Regions from separate parts of the Streptomyces sp. Pv4-95 genome, predicted to be linked through region 1. Evidence: riboswitches for the same ligand, from Rfam matches in the RefSeq annotation. Region 1 holds a riboswitch; each other region holds the start of a gene.
The links. Region 1 has a riboswitch for S-adenosylmethionine ahead of QOM21_RS26600 (aminotransferase class V-fold PLP-dependent enzyme). Riboswitches for the same ligand answer to the same signal wherever they lie in the genome.
Positions count from the first base shown of each region.

Region 2: another riboswitch for S-adenosylmethionine. It lies ahead of QOM21_RS35000 (amino acid ABC transporter permease); the one in region 1 lies ahead of QOM21_RS26600 (aminotransferase class V-fold PLP-dependent enzyme).
Region 3: another riboswitch for S-adenosylmethionine. It lies ahead of thrC (threonine synthase); the one in region 1 lies ahead of QOM21_RS26600 (aminotransferase class V-fold PLP-dependent enzyme).

Region 1 covers NZ_CP127172.1:6,077,050-6,082,866, reverse strand. The annotation lists gene QOM21_RS26610 (rhomboid family intramembrane serine protease) at 182-940, shown strand; gene QOM21_RS26605 (Lrp/AsnC family transcriptional regulator) at 937-1,218, shown strand; gene QOM21_RS26600 (aminotransferase class V-fold PLP-dependent enzyme) at 1,270-2,649, opposite strand; SAM riboswitch class IV at 2,820-2,937, opposite strand; gene trpD (anthranilate phosphoribosyltransferase) at 3,023-4,087, opposite strand; gene QOM21_RS26590 (cytochrome bc complex cytochrome b subunit) at 4,226-5,817, opposite strand, start outside.
Region 2 covers NZ_CP127172.1:7,967,571-7,973,387, reverse strand. The annotation lists gene QOM21_RS35010 (ABC transporter substrate-binding protein) at 1-742, opposite strand, end outside; gene QOM21_RS35005 (amino acid ABC transporter ATP-binding protein) at 844-1,728, opposite strand; gene QOM21_RS35000 (amino acid ABC transporter permease) at 1,725-2,735, opposite strand; SAM riboswitch class IV at 3,179-3,288, opposite strand; gene QOM21_RS34995 (hypothetical protein) at 3,794-3,904, opposite strand; gene QOM21_RS34990 (MFS transporter) at 4,544-5,817, shown strand, end outside.
Region 3 covers NZ_CP127172.1:3,483,719-3,489,535, forward strand. The annotation lists gene groL (chaperonin GroEL) at 348-1,973, opposite strand; gene QOM21_RS15215 (cold-shock protein) at 2,286-2,489, opposite strand; gene QOM21_RS15220 (MoaD/ThiS family protein) at 2,903-3,181, opposite strand; gene thrC (threonine synthase) at 3,275-4,558, opposite strand; SAM riboswitch class I at 4,576-4,736, opposite strand; gene QOM21_RS15230 (glucosyl-3-phosphoglycerate synthase) at 4,908-5,817, shown strand, end outside.

The DNA.
Region 1 (5,817 bases):
TCGTGCTCGTCGTGCTCGTGCAGTTGTGCGGTTTCACGCGGTGCGCCGTCGGACTGCGGAAGTACGCAAAGTACTGCCTGTAACCCTACGGCCTGACGGGGGGCCGGTGCGGGTCCGCCCAGGAGCCGGGACGCGGCGAGGCACTCTGTCCCGATTGCCCGCATTGCGCCATGATCACTTCATGACGGCGCCGTCCCTGTTCCCCGGAGTCCCCCGGCCCCCGCACCCGGCCCGGTCCCTCGCCGTGGTGTTCTCGCGGGTGACGAACGTGCTGATCGGCCTGTGCTGCACGGTCTTCGTGATCGGCCCGGCCTCCGGCCTCAACCACGTGTACGGCACGGGCGACGCCCTGCTGCAGGCCCAGACCGCTTACTTCGAGCGCTGGGGCGTGATCCCCGTCGACCTGTGGAGCGGCTCGGTCGCCGCGCTCGCCACCCCGCTCAGCGCGCTGTTCGTCCACGGCAGCTGGCTGCACCTGCTGGGCAACATGCTGTTCCTGTACGTCTTCGGCGGCATGACCGAGGCGCGGATGGGCCGGCTGCCGTTCGCCCTCTTCTACATCGCCACCGGCTATCTGGCGCTGCTCGGCTACGCGGCCGCCCACGCGGCCTCCCCCCAGACCCTCGTGGGCGCGTCCGGCTCGATCTCCGGTGTCCTCGGCGCCTTTCTGTACCTCTTCCCCAAGGCCCGGGTGACCAGCCTCTTCCCGTTCCTGTTCTTCCTGCCGCTGCGCTTCCCCGCCTGGATCGTGCTGCTGTTCTGGTTCGGCCTGCAGTGGCAGGCGGCGCGGCACGATCCGGGCGGCCCGGGGGTCGCCTACCTCGCCCATGTGGTGGGGTTCGCGCTCGGGTTCCTGTACGCATGGGTGCGCTACGGGAGAGATAGTGTGGAGGCCACCCGGGGGAACGAACCGGCGACCGAGGGAGAGAGCCAGCCGTGATCACGTCGATCGTGCTCATCAAGACCAGCGTGGACCAGATCCCGGAGATCGCCGAGAAGATCGCCGCGCTGGAGGGTGTCAGCGAGGTCTACTCCGTCACCGGTGCGCACGACCTGATCGCGATGGTGCGGGTGGCCGCCCACGACGACCTCGCCGATGTCATCCCCGGCCGGATCAGCAAGGTGCCCGGCGTCGCCTCCACCGAGACGCACATCGCCTTTCGCACCTACTCCCAGCACGACCTCGAAGCGGCCTTCGCCATCGGCCTGGACGCCTAGCAGGCGTCCGGAGGCCGGCGGCGAGGACCGCCCGGTCCCGGGGCACCAGCGTCAGGCCGAGGTGTCGGGCACGCAACGCCCGTCCTCGGTGCGGTAGTTCCAGCGCGCACCGTCCGCCACCAGTTCCTTGACGGCCCGCACGAACCGCTCGACATGCTCGTCGGGCGTCCCCGCGCCGAAGCTGACCCGGATGGCGTTCAGCGACCGCTCCCCCGGCGCCGCCTCCGGCGCACCGCACTCGCCCGGCTCCTGCGGCTCACTGCCCAGCAGGGTCCGCACCAGCGGGTGGGCGCAGAACAGGCCGTCGCGGACGCCGATGCCGTACTCGGCCGACAGCGCCGCCGCGAAGTGCGAGCTGTTCCAGCCCTCGATGACGAACGACAGCACGCCCACCCGCGGGGCGTCGTCCCCGAAGAGCGAGAGCACCTTCACCTCGGGCACCTCGGCCAGGCCCTCGCGGAGGCGGGCGATCAGCGCCTGCTCGCGGGCGACCAGGCTGTCGAAGCCGGCCTCGGTCAGCGCCTGGCAGGCGGAGGCGATGGAGTAGGCGCCGATGACATTGGGCGAGCCGGCCTCGTGCCGGGCCGCGGTGGTGTGCCATTCGACGTCCACGCCGCCGTCCGCGCGCCGCGAGACCTTGCGGCTGGCGCCACCGCCCGCCAGGTAGGGCTCCGCGGCCTGCAGCCAGTCCGCGCGGCCGGCCAGCACTCCGGCGCCGAACGGGGCGTACAGCTTGTGTCCGGAGAAGGCGACCCAGTCCACGTCCAGGGTGGCGATGTCGACCGGGTGGTGCGGCGCGAGCTGGGCCGCGTCCAGCACGATGCGGGCGCCGTGCGCATGCGCCGCGGCGGCCAGCTCCCGCACCGGCCACAGCTCACCGGTCACGTTGGAGGCACCCGTCACGCACACCAGCGCCGGGCCGGTCCCCGCCGCCCGGCCTGCCAGGGCCTTCTCCAGGGTCTCCACCGCCTGCTGCGGGGTGCGCGGCGCGTTCAGGTACGTCACGGCGGTGTCCGCACGCTGCTCCCACGGCAGCAGCGAGGCGTGGTGCTCGGTCTCGAAGACGAAGACCTCGGTGTCCCGCGGCAGGGCGGCCGCCAGCAGGTTCAGCGAGTCGGTCGTCGAACGGGTGAAGACCACCTGGTCATCGGCGCGGCAGCCGAGGAAGCCGGCGATGGTGGCGCGGCTGTTCTCGAACAGGTCGGTGGACAGCTGCGAGAGGTATCCGGCACCGCGGTGCACGCTGCCGTAGTACGGCGCGTAGCCGGCCACGTCGTCCCAGACCCGCTGCAGGGTCGGTGCGCTGGCGGCGTAGTCGAGCGCGGCGTAGTCGACCTCGCCGCCGGTCACGAGCGGGACGAGGACATCCCGGCCCAGAACCGGCAGCGGGGCACAGAGCGAACGGTCGGCGGCGACGGCGGAAACAGACATGGCGAACTCCCCTGGGAGATAAGCGAATTCGCTGCGAAACGGCCGTGAGCACAGAAAGCCGCGGCGGCGCAGCGTGAAGAGAAAAGGGTGCGGAAAAGGGGCCGTCGGGCCCTATCGCATTCGCTGAATCACGGAGAGATCTCCCTCGACAACCAGGATCCCTGGCGAGGGATCCGCGCTTGCCACAGACCTCGCTGCCTGCGGCCTGGTCATCACCCGGGGCACCCCGCCACGGAAGGAGGGTTGCCGGACAGCGGGCCGGGGCCTGCATCGCTGTCACTCGTGACCTGCGCAGAATCATGCCACACCGACCGGCGGGCGCAAGACCCGGTCCGAAGGACGGACCGAGTCCTGCGTCACACCACGCGGCCGGTCAGACGTTGCTTGCGGCCACCCAGCGCTCCAGGGCCCGCTTCGCGGCGCCGGAGTCGATCGACCGGGCGGCCTTCTCGATGCCGGCCCGGATCTGCTCCGCCAAGGGCGCGTCGGAGGGCTCCAGGGCCACCAGGGCGGCCGCGGAGTTCAGCAGCACCGCGTCGCGCACCGGCCCGGTCTCGCCCTCCAGCAGCCGGCGGGCCACATCGGCGTTGTACGACGCGTCCGCGCCGCGCAGCGCCTCCACCGGCACCAGGGGGATCCCGACGTCCCTGGGGTCGAAGGACTCCTCGCGCACCGCGCCGTCCCGCACGATCCACACCCGGGAGGTCGCCGTCGTCGTCAGCTCGTCCAGCCCGTCGTCTCCGCGGAAGACCAGCGCGGAGGAACCACGCTCGGCGAGCACCCCGGCGAGGATGGGAGCCATCCGGGCGTCCGCCACACCGGTCGCCTGCGCCCGCACCTTCGCCGGGTTGGTCAGCGGGCCGAGGACGTTGAAGGTCGTACGGATGCCCAGCTCGCGCCGCGCGGGCGCGACATGCCGCAGCGACGGGTGGAACTTCACCGCGAAGCAGAAGGTGATGCCCGCTTCCTGGGCGACCTCGGTGACCCGCTGGGGGGTGAGATCGAGGTTGACCCCGAGCTTCTCCAGCACATCGGACGCGCCGCTGGCGGACGAGGCCGCGCGGTTGCCGTGCTTGACGACCTTCGCGCCGGTGCCGGCCACCACGATCGCGGACATCGTGGAGATGTTGACGGTCTTGGCGCCGTCGCCGCCGGTGCCGACGATGTCGACGCTCGGCCCGGGGACCTCGATCAGCCGGGCGTGCCGGTACATCGTCCGCACCAGCCCGGAGATCTCCGCGACGGTCTCGCCCTTGGCCCGCAGCGCCACCGCGAACCCGGCGATCTGCGCGTCGCTGGCCTCGCCCCGCATGATCCGGTCCATCGCCCACGCGGTGTCGTCCGCGGCGAGGTCACGGCCGTCGAGCAGGGCGTTCAGCACGTCCGGCCAGGTGTGGGCCGCCACGCTGTCGCCGCCTACCGGGGTCACAACGTTCATGGTCCACACTCCTGGATCGTCTCCTGCTTGTGCCGTCAGCCTACCGAGGCCCCGGCAGGCCGGAGGGCCCCGTCCATTCGCCGGACGGGGCCCTCTGGGTGGCGTGCTACCTGCCGTGACTACACGGCGCTGCGGGGATCAGTGGTGGCCGTGGCCACTGGTGATCTCCTTGTACTCCTCGGCCGTGGGCTTCGGAATGACGCTGTCCTCGCCGTAGTACGACTTCGACAGCTTGGCGCGCAGCTTCTGCCCCCGCGACACCTTGCGGGCGACACCGTTCTCGTCGACCTCGGGGCCGAGCTCCACGGGCTTGGGCTGCTCGTGCTGCGTGAGCGTGTGCAGCTGCTCCTGGTCGAGCGGCTCGTGCACCTCGATGAACTCACCGTGCGGCAGGCGCTTGATGACGCCGGACTCGCGTCCGTGCAGCACCTTGTCCTTGTCGCGACGCTGCAGACCCAGGCAGATCCGCTTGGTGGCGATGAAGGCCAGCACCGGAAGGACGAAGAAGCCGATCCGGACGAACCAGGTGAGGGAGTTGAGCGACAGGTGGAAGTGCGTGGCCCAGAGGTCGTTGCCACCACCGATCAGCATCACGAAGTACGCGACCAGCCAGGCGACGCCGAAGCCGGTGCGGGTCGGGACGTTGCGCGGACGGTCCAGGATGTGGTGCTCGCGCTTGTCGCCCGAGACCCAGGACTCCACGAACGGGTAGACCGCGATGGCCACCAGGACCAGCGGGAACACCACGATCGGGATGAGCACACCGAAGTTCACGGTGTGGCCCCAGAAGTTCCACTCCCAGCCCGGCATCACACGCACCAGACCCTCGGCGAAGCCCATGTACCAGTCGGGCTGGGCGCCGGTGGACACCTGGTCCGGCCGGTAGGGGCCGATCGCCCACACCGGGTTGATGCTGGCGATCGCGGAGATCACCGAGATCACACCGAAGACCAGGAAGAAGAAGCCTCCGGCCTTGGCCATGTAGACCGGCAGCAGCGGCATACCGACGACGTTGTTGTTGGTCTTGCCGGCACCCGGGAACTGCGTGTGCTTGTGGTAGAAGACCAGGATCAGGTGCGCCACCAGCAGGCCGAGCATGATGCCCGGTAGCAGCAGGACGTGCACCGTGAAGAACCTGGGGATGATGTCGTGCCCCGGGAACTCCCCGCCGAAGATGAAGAACTGCAGGTACGAACCGACCAGCGGCATCGCCAGGATGACGCCCTCGATGAACCGCACGCCGGTGCCGGAGAGCAGGTCGTCGGGGAGCGAGTAGCCGGTGAAGCCGGTGAACATGCCCAGCACCAGCAGCAGGAAGCCGAAGAGCCAGTTGACCTCACGCGGCTTGCGGAAGGCGCCGGTGAAGAACACCCGCATCATGTGGACCATCATCGCGGCCAGGAAGACCAGGGCCGCCCAGTGGTGGATCTGCCGGATGAGGAGTCCGCCCCGGACGTCGAAGCTGATCTCCAGCGTCGACTCGAAGGCCTGCGTCATCCGGACACCGTGCATGGGCACGTAGGAGCCGTGGTAGACGACCTCGGCCATGCTCGGGTGGAAGAACAGCGTCAGGTAGACACCGGTCAGGATGATGATGATGAAGCTGTAAAGCGCGACCTCACCCAGCATGAAGGACCAGTGGTCCGGGAAGATCTTGCGCATGTTGGACTTGGCGAGGCTGTAGATGCCCAGCCGGCCGTCCGCCCAGTCGGCGACCCGCTCGCCCGCGG
Region 2 (5,817 bases), 1.9 Mb from region 1:
AGTAGGCGTCGATCTTCCCGCTGCTCAGCGCCAGATAGGTGCTGTTGCTCTCCTGGAAGTGCTTGACCGTGAGCTTCTTGCCCTGCTTCGCCAGCTTGGCCTGCCACTCCAGCAGGACCTTCTCCTGGTTGGTGCCGGCCCCGACCGCTACGGTCTTGCCCGCGAGAACCTTGTAGTTCCCGTCGAAGGTCCACTTGCTCGCCTTGGGCACCTCGAAGGCGAGGTTGTCCTTCCGGTAGGAGGCGAACTCGTACTTCTTCTTGCGCTCCTCGGTGTCGGTGACGTTGGAGACGGCGAGGTCGACCTTGCCGCTGTCGACACCTACGAAGAGGTTCTCCCAGGTGAAGTTCTTCAGCTCCGGCTCAAGGCCGAGCACCGCGGCGACCAGCCGGCCGAAGTCGGGTTCGGAGCCGGTGAGGGTCTTCTGGTCGTCACCCACGTAGGTCAGCGGCGCGGAGCCCGAGGGCAGGGCGCCGACACCGATCACCAGTTTGCCGCTCTTGGCGACGGAGGCGGGCAGCTTGGCGCTGATGGACTTCACCTCGGACACCTTGAGTTCGGTCTCCTTGGCGGCGCCGTTGGAGACCGCGCCGACGGTGACGGTTCCGTCCGCTGCGCTGTCGGGGTGGGTGGACGCGTCGCTGTCGCCCCCGCATCCGGCGAGCCCGGCGGCGAGGGAGGCGGCGGCGGTTCCCGCGGTGAGACCTCGGAGGAGGCGGCTTCGAAGGCTGAGGGGCGACATGGCAGTCCTTATTCGGTGTGCGGTGGGGCGTGATGAAGGTGTGGGGGACGCGGACCCGGCGGGCCGCTGGTTCGGGGGCGGCAGGTGGCCGACGGCCGGGATCAGAGCACCTTGCTCAGGAAATCCCTGGTCCGCTCGTGCTCGGGGTGGTCGAGCACCTCGGACGGCGGCCCCTGCTCGACGATCCGGCCGCCGTCCATGAAGACCACGCGATCGGCCACCTCGCGGGCGAAGCCGATCTCGTGGGTGACGACGACGAGGGTGGTACCGCTGGTGGCCAGATCCTTGATGACGGCCAGCACCTCACCGACGAGTTCGGGGTCGAGTGCCGAGGTGGGTTCGTCGAAGAGGATGACTCCGGGACGCAGGGCCAGTGCGCGGGCGATGGCCACGCGCTGCTGCTGGCCGCCGGACAGCTGCCGTGGATAGGCACCGGCCCTGTCCGCGAGCCCCACCCGACCGAGCAGTTCGCGCGCCAGATCCCTGGCCTCCGGCCTGCTCAGCCTGCCGGACGCGGCCGGGGCCGCGGCCACGTTGTCCAGCACCGTGAGATGCGGAAAGAGATTGAAGTTCTGGAAGACGAAGCCGATGCGGCTGCGCTGCGTCAGGATGGCCCGTTCGCTCAGCTCCTTCAGCCGCTCACCGTGGCGGCGTACACCGATCAGCTCCCCGTTGACGCTGACATGGCCGACCTCGGGCTTCTCCAGGTGGTTGATCACCCGCAGCAGCGTGGACTTGCCGGATCCGGACGGCCCCAGGATCACGGTCACTTCGCCCGGCCGTACGGTCAACTCGACACCGTCGAGGACCTGATGGGCCCCGTACCACTTGTGCACGTCATGCACTTCGACGGTGGCGGGGCCCGTCCCGAGGACCTCGGCTGATCTGGCGGGCCCCACGGTTTTCACGGCCTTCGTGCTCTCGGTCGTCTTGGCGGTCTCGGTGGACGCGCCGGTGCCGGAGGTGTTGGTGGTCTCGGTGCTCATACGGCGGCCTCCCTGCGTAGACGGGCCCTCAGATCGCGCAGACCGGCCCGCAGCTTCTGCAACGGGGTCGGCGGCAGGCTGCGCGTGGCGCCCCGGGCGTAGTACCGCTCGACGTAGAACTGGACGACGGACACCAGGCTCGTGAGGATCAGGTACCAGACGGTGGCCACGAGCAGCAGCGGAACGATGTCCCCGGGGTAGGTGGCACCCATGCTCTGCGCGGAGCCGAACAGGTCGAGCAGCGACACGTAGAACACCAGCGAGGTGCTCTTGATCAGGCCGATCAGCTGGTTGACGTAGTTCGGGGTGATGGAGCGCAGGGCCTGCGGAAAGACGATCTTCGTGAACTGGTAGCCCCTCGGCAGACCGAGCGCGGCCGACGCCTCGTGCTGGCCCTGGTCGACGGAGAGGAGGCCGCCGCGGACGACCTCCGCCGCGTACGCCGCCTCGTTGAGGCTGAGTCCGATGACGGCGACGACCATGTCGGTGGCGAGCCGTGACTCGTCGAAGGTGACGAAGGCGGGGCCGAACGGCACACCGAGGCTGAGGGTCTTGTAGAGGGCGCTGAAGTTGTAGAGGAACAGCAGCACGACGATCAGCGGCACCGAGCGGAGCAGCCAGACGTAGGTCCAGCTGATCGCGCGCAGCACCGGGCTCGCGGAGAGCCGGGCCAACGCGAGCAGAATACCGCCTAGCAGCCCCAACACCGCGCTGTATGCGGCGACTTGGAGGGTGATCCACAGCCCGTCGATGATCGTGGGACGCACGAACCAGTACAGGAACCGGTCCCACTGGTAGAAGGGGTTGGTCACCAGCCCGTGCACGATCTGGGCGACCAGCACCAGCACGATCACCGTGGCGATCCACCGCCCGGGGCGCCGCAGCGGAAGCACCCGCTGCGGCGCCGGCGGCCGAGGCGGTAGGGGTGGCGAGGGCTCGGGACGGGGAGCCGCCTCGATGGGGGGTGCTGAGCCGGAGGACACAGCAGAGCCGACACGTTCACTCATGGAGGACTCCAGCAGGTATGAACACCCCGGCCGCCAGGGTGGCTACGGCGCGATGCAGAGACATGGCTCTGCGCACGCCGTAGCGCCGGGGAAGGAGCGGCACGGGGGCAGGGAAGTGAGGGGCGAAACCAACGCCACGGCCCTCAGGGCGTCAGAACGTCAGAAACGTCCGTCGCAGCAGATGAACCGGATGCCTCCGACGCATCCGATGCGTCCGATGCGTCCGTTCCGTGCGATGCGGGTCGGAACGACGACGTTTCAGCTGCCGTCCACGGACGAGCCGTGGCGGACGGTACGACAGGAAGCCCTACACAGGGCACTGTTGACGCGGAGCAGATCGACCGGACGGTTCACGGACGTCACGACGCGACCGTAGCGCCGCCATGCGGCCGTCTCCGGAGCTGCGTACATCGCCGTCACCATCACCAAGTCCGCCCCGCGGGGCCTCGCGCTTACCGAAAAATCGTCCGGTCCGGTCGTCACCTGGGGCACCCCACCGCGATGCGAGGGTTGCCGGCCAGCCAGCCAGGGCTTGTCGCTGACACTCATGACCGAGATGCGCCGTAAGTTAGACAGGCCGCGGAAGGGATGTCAACGCCGCTGACCGGAGTCTGAGACGGCGGGGCCGACACGGCACCGCGGTCTGCGAACGCGATGTTTCGGTCGTGCGAACAGACCGGCCCGGACGGTGACACACCACGGCCGACGGTGTGAGCATGTGCGGAGATCTGCTGTGAAACCTCAGGCGGGCCCAGCCGGACGAAACCGTCCCAGCCGCGTTCGCCCTGTCGTCCCGCCCGGCAAAAGGAGCATGTGTAGGACCGCCGAGTCCCTCACCACGTAAGCCTGTTGAAGCCGCTCGCCCAGCCTCGGCGTACCCCTCGGCCACGCCGCTGAGGCCCCGCGTCGTCAACTCCGGCTCATCACCGACGTGGAAGCCGAGGAGCAGTGGCCCACCCGGCCGCGACACGCGCCGGAAGTGCGCGAGGACCGAGGCGATCTCCTCGTCGGAGATGTGGATGAGCGAGTACCAGGCGATCAGGCCGGCCTGCGAGCCGTCAGCGAGGTCGAGGTCCGTCGTGGAGCCGTCCGCGAGCCGGAGCCCGACGCGGTCCCGTCCTGGCCACCTCGATCATCCCGGGTGAGAGGTCGATCCCGAACACGTCCACACCCAGGTGAAGCAGGTGGGCCGTGATCCTGCCCGGCCCACATCCCACGTCTGCGACCGGCCCGCCTCCGCGGCTGCGCACCAGGTCGGCGAAGTGCGCCAGGGCCGTCCGCTGAGCGGGCGTCGCCTCCAGAAGATTGCGCACCTGAACGGCACAGCTCGCTGCGACGGTGCGTAGGACGTCCGTGTGTCTTCCAACCAGCGGTCAGGGCTCCGTTCGATTCCCACGGCCGCAGGCTACCGACCAGCCCACCTGAGATGGCCGCCCAAACGGCCCCCTGGACGCTGAGCCGGCCGCTGCGGCGCCGGAGCCACCTCCCCCACTTCAGGCCACGTTTTCAGTGATTCTCGCAAGCAAGATTTCACACATTTAATGAGATGTAAACGCTTGCGGCACCGTAACTTCATGGCTACTGTCCACGGCAATCCACCAGGAAATGAGGAGCGAGCCCTTGCGCGCAGTCGTCGCCAACGGCCCTGGTCGGCCCCCTGCCGTCGAGCGACTCACGGGGCTCGCGGCGCTCGGCCTCGGCCCAGGTATCCGCGACATCCCCACGCAGGACGACTTCACCGAGACCGGAGCCCCCTTCACGGGCACCGGCCGAAGGACGCACACCACGCCGGCAGGAGTGACACAGCCATGAGCACACGCACAGAAACCTCGTACCGGCGCCATCCGATCGACCGGATCGGCATCCCCAAACCGCTCGTCTGGGGCTACGTCGGCCTGCTGTTCTTCATGATCGGTGATGGCGTCGAGACGAGCTATCTGTCGAAGTTCTTCGGGACCGACCTCGGGTTCTCGGAGACCGGCGCGGGCGCGATCATCACCGTCTACGGCGTCACGGCGGCCATCGCCTCGTTCCTGGGCGCCGGCCTGCTGTCCGATCGATGGGGCCCGCGGCGGGTGATGGCGATCGGCGCCGGGATCTGGGTGGTCTTCCACGTCCTGATGCTGACGGTGGCCATCCCGGCCGAGAGCTACGACCTCGTCATGATCACCTATGGTGTGCGCGGCTTCGGCTACCCGATGTTCGCCTACGGCTTTCTGTCCTGGATCATGGCGGTGGCCCCCAAGGACCACCAGAGCAAGGCCGTCGGCTGGTTCTGGTTCGCCTACAGCTCCGGCTATCCCATCATCGGCTCCTTCCTGTTCGCCGCGGCCATGCCGATGATCGGCTTCTACCCGACGCTGTGGCTCTCGTTGGCGATGGTCGCCGCAGGTTCCCTGATCGTCCTGCTCCTGCTGCGCGAGCGCACCGGCCTCACGGGGCTGGCGCCGGGCCGCGATGCCCGTACGGAGCTGCTGGGCACCTTCAAGATCCTCTTCGAGAAGCCGAAGCTCGGGGTCAGCTTGATCATCCGGCTGATCAACACCACGCCCTCCTTCGGCATGTGGGTCTTCATGCCGTTCTTCGTCAGGGATCTGGGGTTCAGCGACGGGGAGTGGAACACCCTGCTCGTGATCATGATGGTCACGAACCTGGGTGCCCTCCTGGTCTTCGGTGTGCTCGGTGACAACTGGAGCGGCCGCAAGACCTGCGCTCTGTTCGGCGGTGTGCTCGGGGCCCTCGGGTGCCTGCTGTGCTACTACCTTCCCGCGGCGGCCGGCTACGACTTCCCCGTGGCCGCCCTCGCGGTCGCCGTCTACGGAGCCGGCCTTGCGGGCTACGTTCCCCTGCCCGCGATGATGATCACTCAGGCACCGGACCGCAGAGGCCAGGTGATGGGCGTCTACACGCTGGGCGCCGGTCTGAGCGTCGCTGTCGGCCCGCTCATCGGGACCGTCTCCTACAGCACGTTCGGATTCCAGGGCCTCATGTGGATCTACGCGGGACTGCTCCTCGTCAACGCGGTGCTCTGCCTGTACGTCACCTCGCCCGGCGACGGCATGCGCCCCGAAGCCCACACCGT
Region 3 (5,817 bases), 2.6 Mb from region 1:
GGCGCCGGGCTCCGGGCCGAGCCCCGGGGGCGCCGCGCTCCCGTCACCAGACATCGCGCTCCGATGCCTGCCTTCAAGGAACGGGTGGGGCGCCTAGCCCCCGTCCCCCTCCCTCCCCAACTGCCCCACGCACCAGGGAGGATGACACCCCGCGTTCCGCCCACCACAACACGAGCAAGTCACCTCGCACCGCACCACACCACACCGGGCCACCGGGCCACACAACACCGCACCGTTCCCGCGTGCACCGGCCCCGCGTGCGCCGCAAATGAAACGCCGCCGGGGCGGCACCCTCCTGGAAGGAAGGTGCCGCCCCGGCGAACGTGAGGACAGTTGATCCGGGAGGATCAGAAGTCCATGTCACCGCCCGGCATGCCGCCGCCGGCCGGGGCAGCGCCCGCCTTCTCCGGCTTGTCGGCGATGACGGCCTCGGTGGTGAGGAACAGCGCGGCGATCGACGCGGCGTTCTGCAGCGCGGAGCGCGTCACCTTGGCGGGGTCGATGATGCCTTCGGCGATCATGTCGACGTACTCACCGGTCGCGGCGTTCAGGCCGTGGCCGACGGCCAGGTTGCGCACCTTCTCCACAACGACGCCACCCTCGAGGCCGCCGTTGACGGAGATCTGCTTCAGCGGGGCCTCCAGGGCCAGCTTCACAGCGTTGGCACCGGTGGCCTCGTCGCCCTCGAGCTCAAGCTTCTCGAAGACCGCGGAGGCCTGGAGCAGGGCCACGCCGCCGCCGGCGACGATGCCCTCCTCGACGGCCGCCTTCGCGTTGCGAACGGCATCCTCGATGCGGTGCTTGCGCTCCTTGAGCTCGACCTCGGTGGCGGCACCGGCCTTGATGACGGCCACGCCGCCGGCCAGCTTCGCCAGGCGCTCCTGGAGCTTCTCGCGGTCGTAGTCCGAGTCCGAGTTCTCGATCTCGGCGCGGATCTGGTTCACGCGACCCTGAACCTGCTCGCTGTCACCGGCACCGTCGACGATGGTGGTCTCGTCCTTGGTGATGACGACCTTGCGGGCACGGCCCAGCAGGTCGACGCCGGCGTTCTCCAGCTTGAGGCCGACCTCCTCGGAGATGACGGTGCCACCGGTGAGGATGGCGATGTCGCCGAGCATGGCCTTGCGGCGGTCACCGAAGCCCGGGGCCTTGACGGCAACGGACTTGAAGGTGCCACGGATCTTGTTGACGACCAGGGTCGACAGGGCCTCGCCCTCGACGTCCTCGGCGATGATCAGCAGCGGCTTGCCGGACTGCATGACCTTCTCCAGGAGCGGCAGCAGGTCCTTGACGTTGCCGATCTTGGAGTTGACGATCAGGATGTACGGGTCGTCGAGCGACGCCTCCATACGCTCCATGTCGGTGGCGAAGTACGCCGAGATGTAGCCCTTGTCGAAGCGCATACCCTCGGTGAGTTCCAGCTCCAGACCGAAGGTCTGGGACTCCTCGACGGTGATGACGCCTTCCTTGCCGACCTTGTCCATCGCCTCGGCGATGAGCTCGCCGATCTGGGTGTCGGCGGCGGAGATGGAGGCGGTGGAGGCGATCTGCTCCTTGGTCTCCACATCCTTGGCCTGCTCCAGCAGGGCGGCGGAGACGGCCTCGACGGCCTTCTCGATGCCGCGCTTGAGGGCCATCGGGTTGGCGCCGGCGGCTACGTTGCGCAGGCCCTCGCGGACCAGCGCCTGCGCCAGGACGGTCGCGGTCGTCGTGCCGTCACCGGCGACGTCGTCCGTCTTCTTCGCGACCTCCTTGACCAGCTCGGCGCCGATCTTCTCGTACGGGTCCTCGAGCTCGATCTCCTTGGCGATGGAAACACCATCGTTGGTGATCGTGGGGGCGCCCCACTTCTTCTCGAGGACGACGTTGCGGCCCTTGGGGCCGAGGGTGACCTTGACGGCGTCGGCGAGCTGGTTCATCCCGCGCTCGAGACCGCGCCGTGCCTCCTCGTCGAACGCGATGATCTTGGCCATGTGAAGTGGTCCTCCCGGACAGGGGTGGATTGCTCCGGACCGCGCTGGCGCCCGCGACGGACGGTCTGCGAGCCTGTGGTTCCTTGCCCCACCGGCCTGCCGACCTCACCGAGTCGGTCCTTAACTGTCACTCTCACTCGGAGAGTGCTAACGCAATGATTAGCACTCGGGGGGTGCGAGTGCAAGCGCCTCCCGAGATGGCCCACCCTCCGGACGCACGCCGAACGCATGCCGCACGCACCGGACGCACAGCAGAGGGTCCGCACCCCCTCAGGGATGCGGACCCTCATCACGCTGCAGTCGGTCGGCGCTTCAGCCGGCCACCCGGACCATGTCCGCCTGCGGCCCCTTCTGGCCCTGCGAGATCTCGAACTCGACCCGCTGACCCTCCTCAAGGGTGCGGTAGCCGTCCATCTGAATCGCGCTGTAGTGGACGAAAACATCCGCACCACCGTCGACCGCGATGAAGCCGTACCCCTTCTCCGCGTTGAACCACTTGACGGTGCCCTGAGCCATGCCTAACTCCCCTATTACTGGCCCTTGCACAGGACCGCACTCCGCGGACCCGGGTCAGACCTCACCCCCCGAAAGGCCCGCGGGGTGTGCGCCGGAACGCGTCGACCGCCGCTGAATGTATCTGCACCACTGCCCAGCGCAACAGGTCAATCGGACGAGAATTCTGGCGCCGGAGAATCGGCAATATGCGGTGAAACACCGCTTTCCCTGGGCAAGCCGGGCCGGGCATAACGCACCTGGGCGACAAATGCCGCACACACTTTGGGCACAACTCGCCGCGGTCTCATATGCGTTCGGCACGCGCGCGGAGAGGGATCTTCGCCATGGTATCCCCATTCACAGAACGGAATTGCCCCGTCCGCTTTTCGGCGGACGGGGCAATTCCAGTCAAGCGAGAGGCGAGATGGCGCGAATTAGCACCCGCCGGCCACTGCCGGAATGATCGAGACACCCGCACCGTCCGGCGTCGGCGTCTCCAGGCCCTGCTCGAAACGCACGTCGTCGTCGTTGACATAGACGTTCACGAAGCGGCGCAGCTTGCCCGCGTCGTCCAGCACCCGGGCCGCGATGCCCTGGTGGTTCTTCTCCAGGTCGGCAATCACCTCGGAGAGGGTCGCGCCGTCTGCCGCGACCTCGGCCTTGCCGTCGGTGTAGGTGCGAAGAATGGTGGGGATGCGGACGTTGACGCTCATGGGTTCTGCCTTCCAGCGACTTCGGAGTACAAGTTCGGGGCTGTGCGACTGCCTACGGCTGCGCTCGGCGGCCGTAGGGCTGCATGCGGCGGGTCAGCCGGCCAGGCCGGCCGCGCGGAACGCGTCCAGGCTCGGGCGGATGGTCGCCGAGGGCCCCGTGGTGGGGGCGACGGCGTCAAGCGTCTTGAGGCCGTCGCCGGTGTTCAGGACGACCGTGGACAGGGACGGGTCGAGCAGACCGCTGTCGATGAGCTTCTTGGTCACGCCGACGGTCACACCGCCCGCGGTCTCCGCGAAGATCCCTTCCGTCCGGGCCAGCAGCTTGATCGCGTCCACGACCTGCTCGTCGTTGACATCCTCCACCGCACCACCGGTACGGCGCGCGATGTCGAGCACGTACGGCCCGTCGGCCGGGTTGCCGATGGCCAGCGACTTGGCGATGGTCTTCGGCTTCTGCGGCCGCACCACGTCGTGGCCGGCCTTGAAGGCCGTCGAGACGGGCGAGCAGCCCTCGGCCTGCGCGCCGAAGATCTTGTACGGCTTGTCCTCGACGAGGCCGAGCGCGATGAGCTCCTTGAGGCCCTTGTCGATCTTCGTCAGCTGCGAGCCCGAGGCGATCGGGATGACGATCTGGTCCGGCAGCTGCCAGCCCAGCTGCTCGCAGATCTCGTACGCCAGCGTCTTGGAGCCCTCGCCGTAGTAGGGGCGGAGGTTGACGTTGACGAAGCCCCAGCCCTCACCCAGCGGGTCGCCGATGAGTTCCGAGCAGAAGCGGTTGACGTCGTCGTAGTTGCCCTCGATGCCGACCAGGTCGCCGCCGTAGACCGCGGCCATGACGACCTTGCCGGCCTCCAGGTCGTGCGGGATGAACACGCAGGAGCGGAAGCCCGCACGGGCCGCCGCGGCACCGACCGCACCGGCGAGGTTGCCGGTGGAGGAGCAGGACAGGGTGGTGAAGCCGAAGGCGCGGGCCGCCTCGACGGCGATCGCCACGACACGGTCCTTGAAGGAGTGCGTGGGGTTGCCGGAGTCGTCCTTGACGTACAGACCGCCGGTGACGCCCAGCTCACGGGCGAGGTTGTCGGCCTTGACCAGCTTGGTGAACCCCGGGTTCAGGTTCGGCTTGTCCGCGACGTCGGCGGGGACGGGCAGCAGCGGCGCGTAGCGCCAGATGTTGTCGGGGCCGGCCTCGATCTGCTTCCGCAGGGCCTCAGGGTCGCCGCTCGGCAGGTCGTACGCGACTTCGAGCGGCCCGAAACATTCCTGGCAGGCGAAGATCGGGCCGAGGTCGAAGCGCTGTCCGCACTCGCGGCAGGAGAGCGCGGCGGCGGGACCGAGAGCGACGGAGGGAGTGTTTTCGGTGACTTGCACAGCCATGGAGGCGAGGCCCTTTCTCCTCATCTTCCTCGCGGCGCATCTCGCCACGAGACGGATTTGGCACCTTCCCTAGCCGGGAGCCTCACGCGCGCGGGACATCAGCGTCCTGGCGGCAAGACCGGCTGGAGGGTTGCCGGGGCTTCAACGGGCCGTTTCCCTCTGCCCCTCTGGATGAGCGGTATGGCGCTGGGCCGAAACCCAGGCGTTTGTTCTGCGGGACCCCCGACATAGGACGGTGATCCGCGTTGTTCAAGACTGTAACCGAAGGCAGTGAGGGTTGAGATAGTCGTCCGAACCGCGAGATGGATCACACGGTCGTCGTTCGACGGCCACCGAGGAGATCGTAGACGTGCTGGAAGAAGTGGAGCGCTGGCTGAGCGGCCGCTCCTGGTCCGCTGCCGACCGGCCGCTCGGCCGGCTCCTGGAGGCCAAGCGGCAGACGGGCCGGACGGTCAGCGTGGTGCTGCCCGCACTCGACGAGGAGGCGACGGTCGGCGCGATCGTCGCGGCGATCCGCGGCGAGCTGATGACCGAGGCGGCGGCGCTGGTCGACGAACTGGTGGTGCTCGACTCCGGCTCCACCGACCGCACCGCCGAGGTCGCGGCGGCGGCCGGGGCGAGGGTGGTGCACCGCGACAGCGTCCTGCCGCGGCTGCCCGCGCTGCCCGGCAAGGGCGAGGTGCTGTGGCGCTCACTGCTCGCCACCAGCGGCGACATCGTCTGCTTCGTCGACGCCGACCTGCGCGAGTTCTCGCCGTCGTTCGTCTCCGGGATCGTCGGCCCGCTGCTGACGGATCCGGACATCCAGTTCGTGAAGGCGATGTACGACCGGCCGCTGGAGACCGGCGTGGACGGCTCGGGCGCCGGCCAGGGCGGCCGGGTCACCGAGCTGGTGGCCCGCCCGCTGCTGAACCTGCACTGGCCGCAGCTGGCCGGCTTCGTCCAGCCCCTGGGCGGCGAGTACGCCGCCCGACGGTCGCTGCTGGAGCGGCTGCCGTTCCCGGTCGGCTACGGCGTCGAGCTGGGCCTGCTCGTCGACGCGCTGCACACCGTCGGCCTGGACGCCCTGGCGCAGGTCGACGTGGGCGTGCGCAAGCACCGCCACCAGGACGGCCAGGCCCTCGGGAGGATGGCCGCGGCGATCTACCGCACCGCTCAACTGCGCCTCACCCGCGGCCACTTGATCCGGCCTCGGCTGACCCAGTTCGACCGCGGGCAGGACGGATTCGTGCCGCGCACGACGGACGTGGACACCGAGG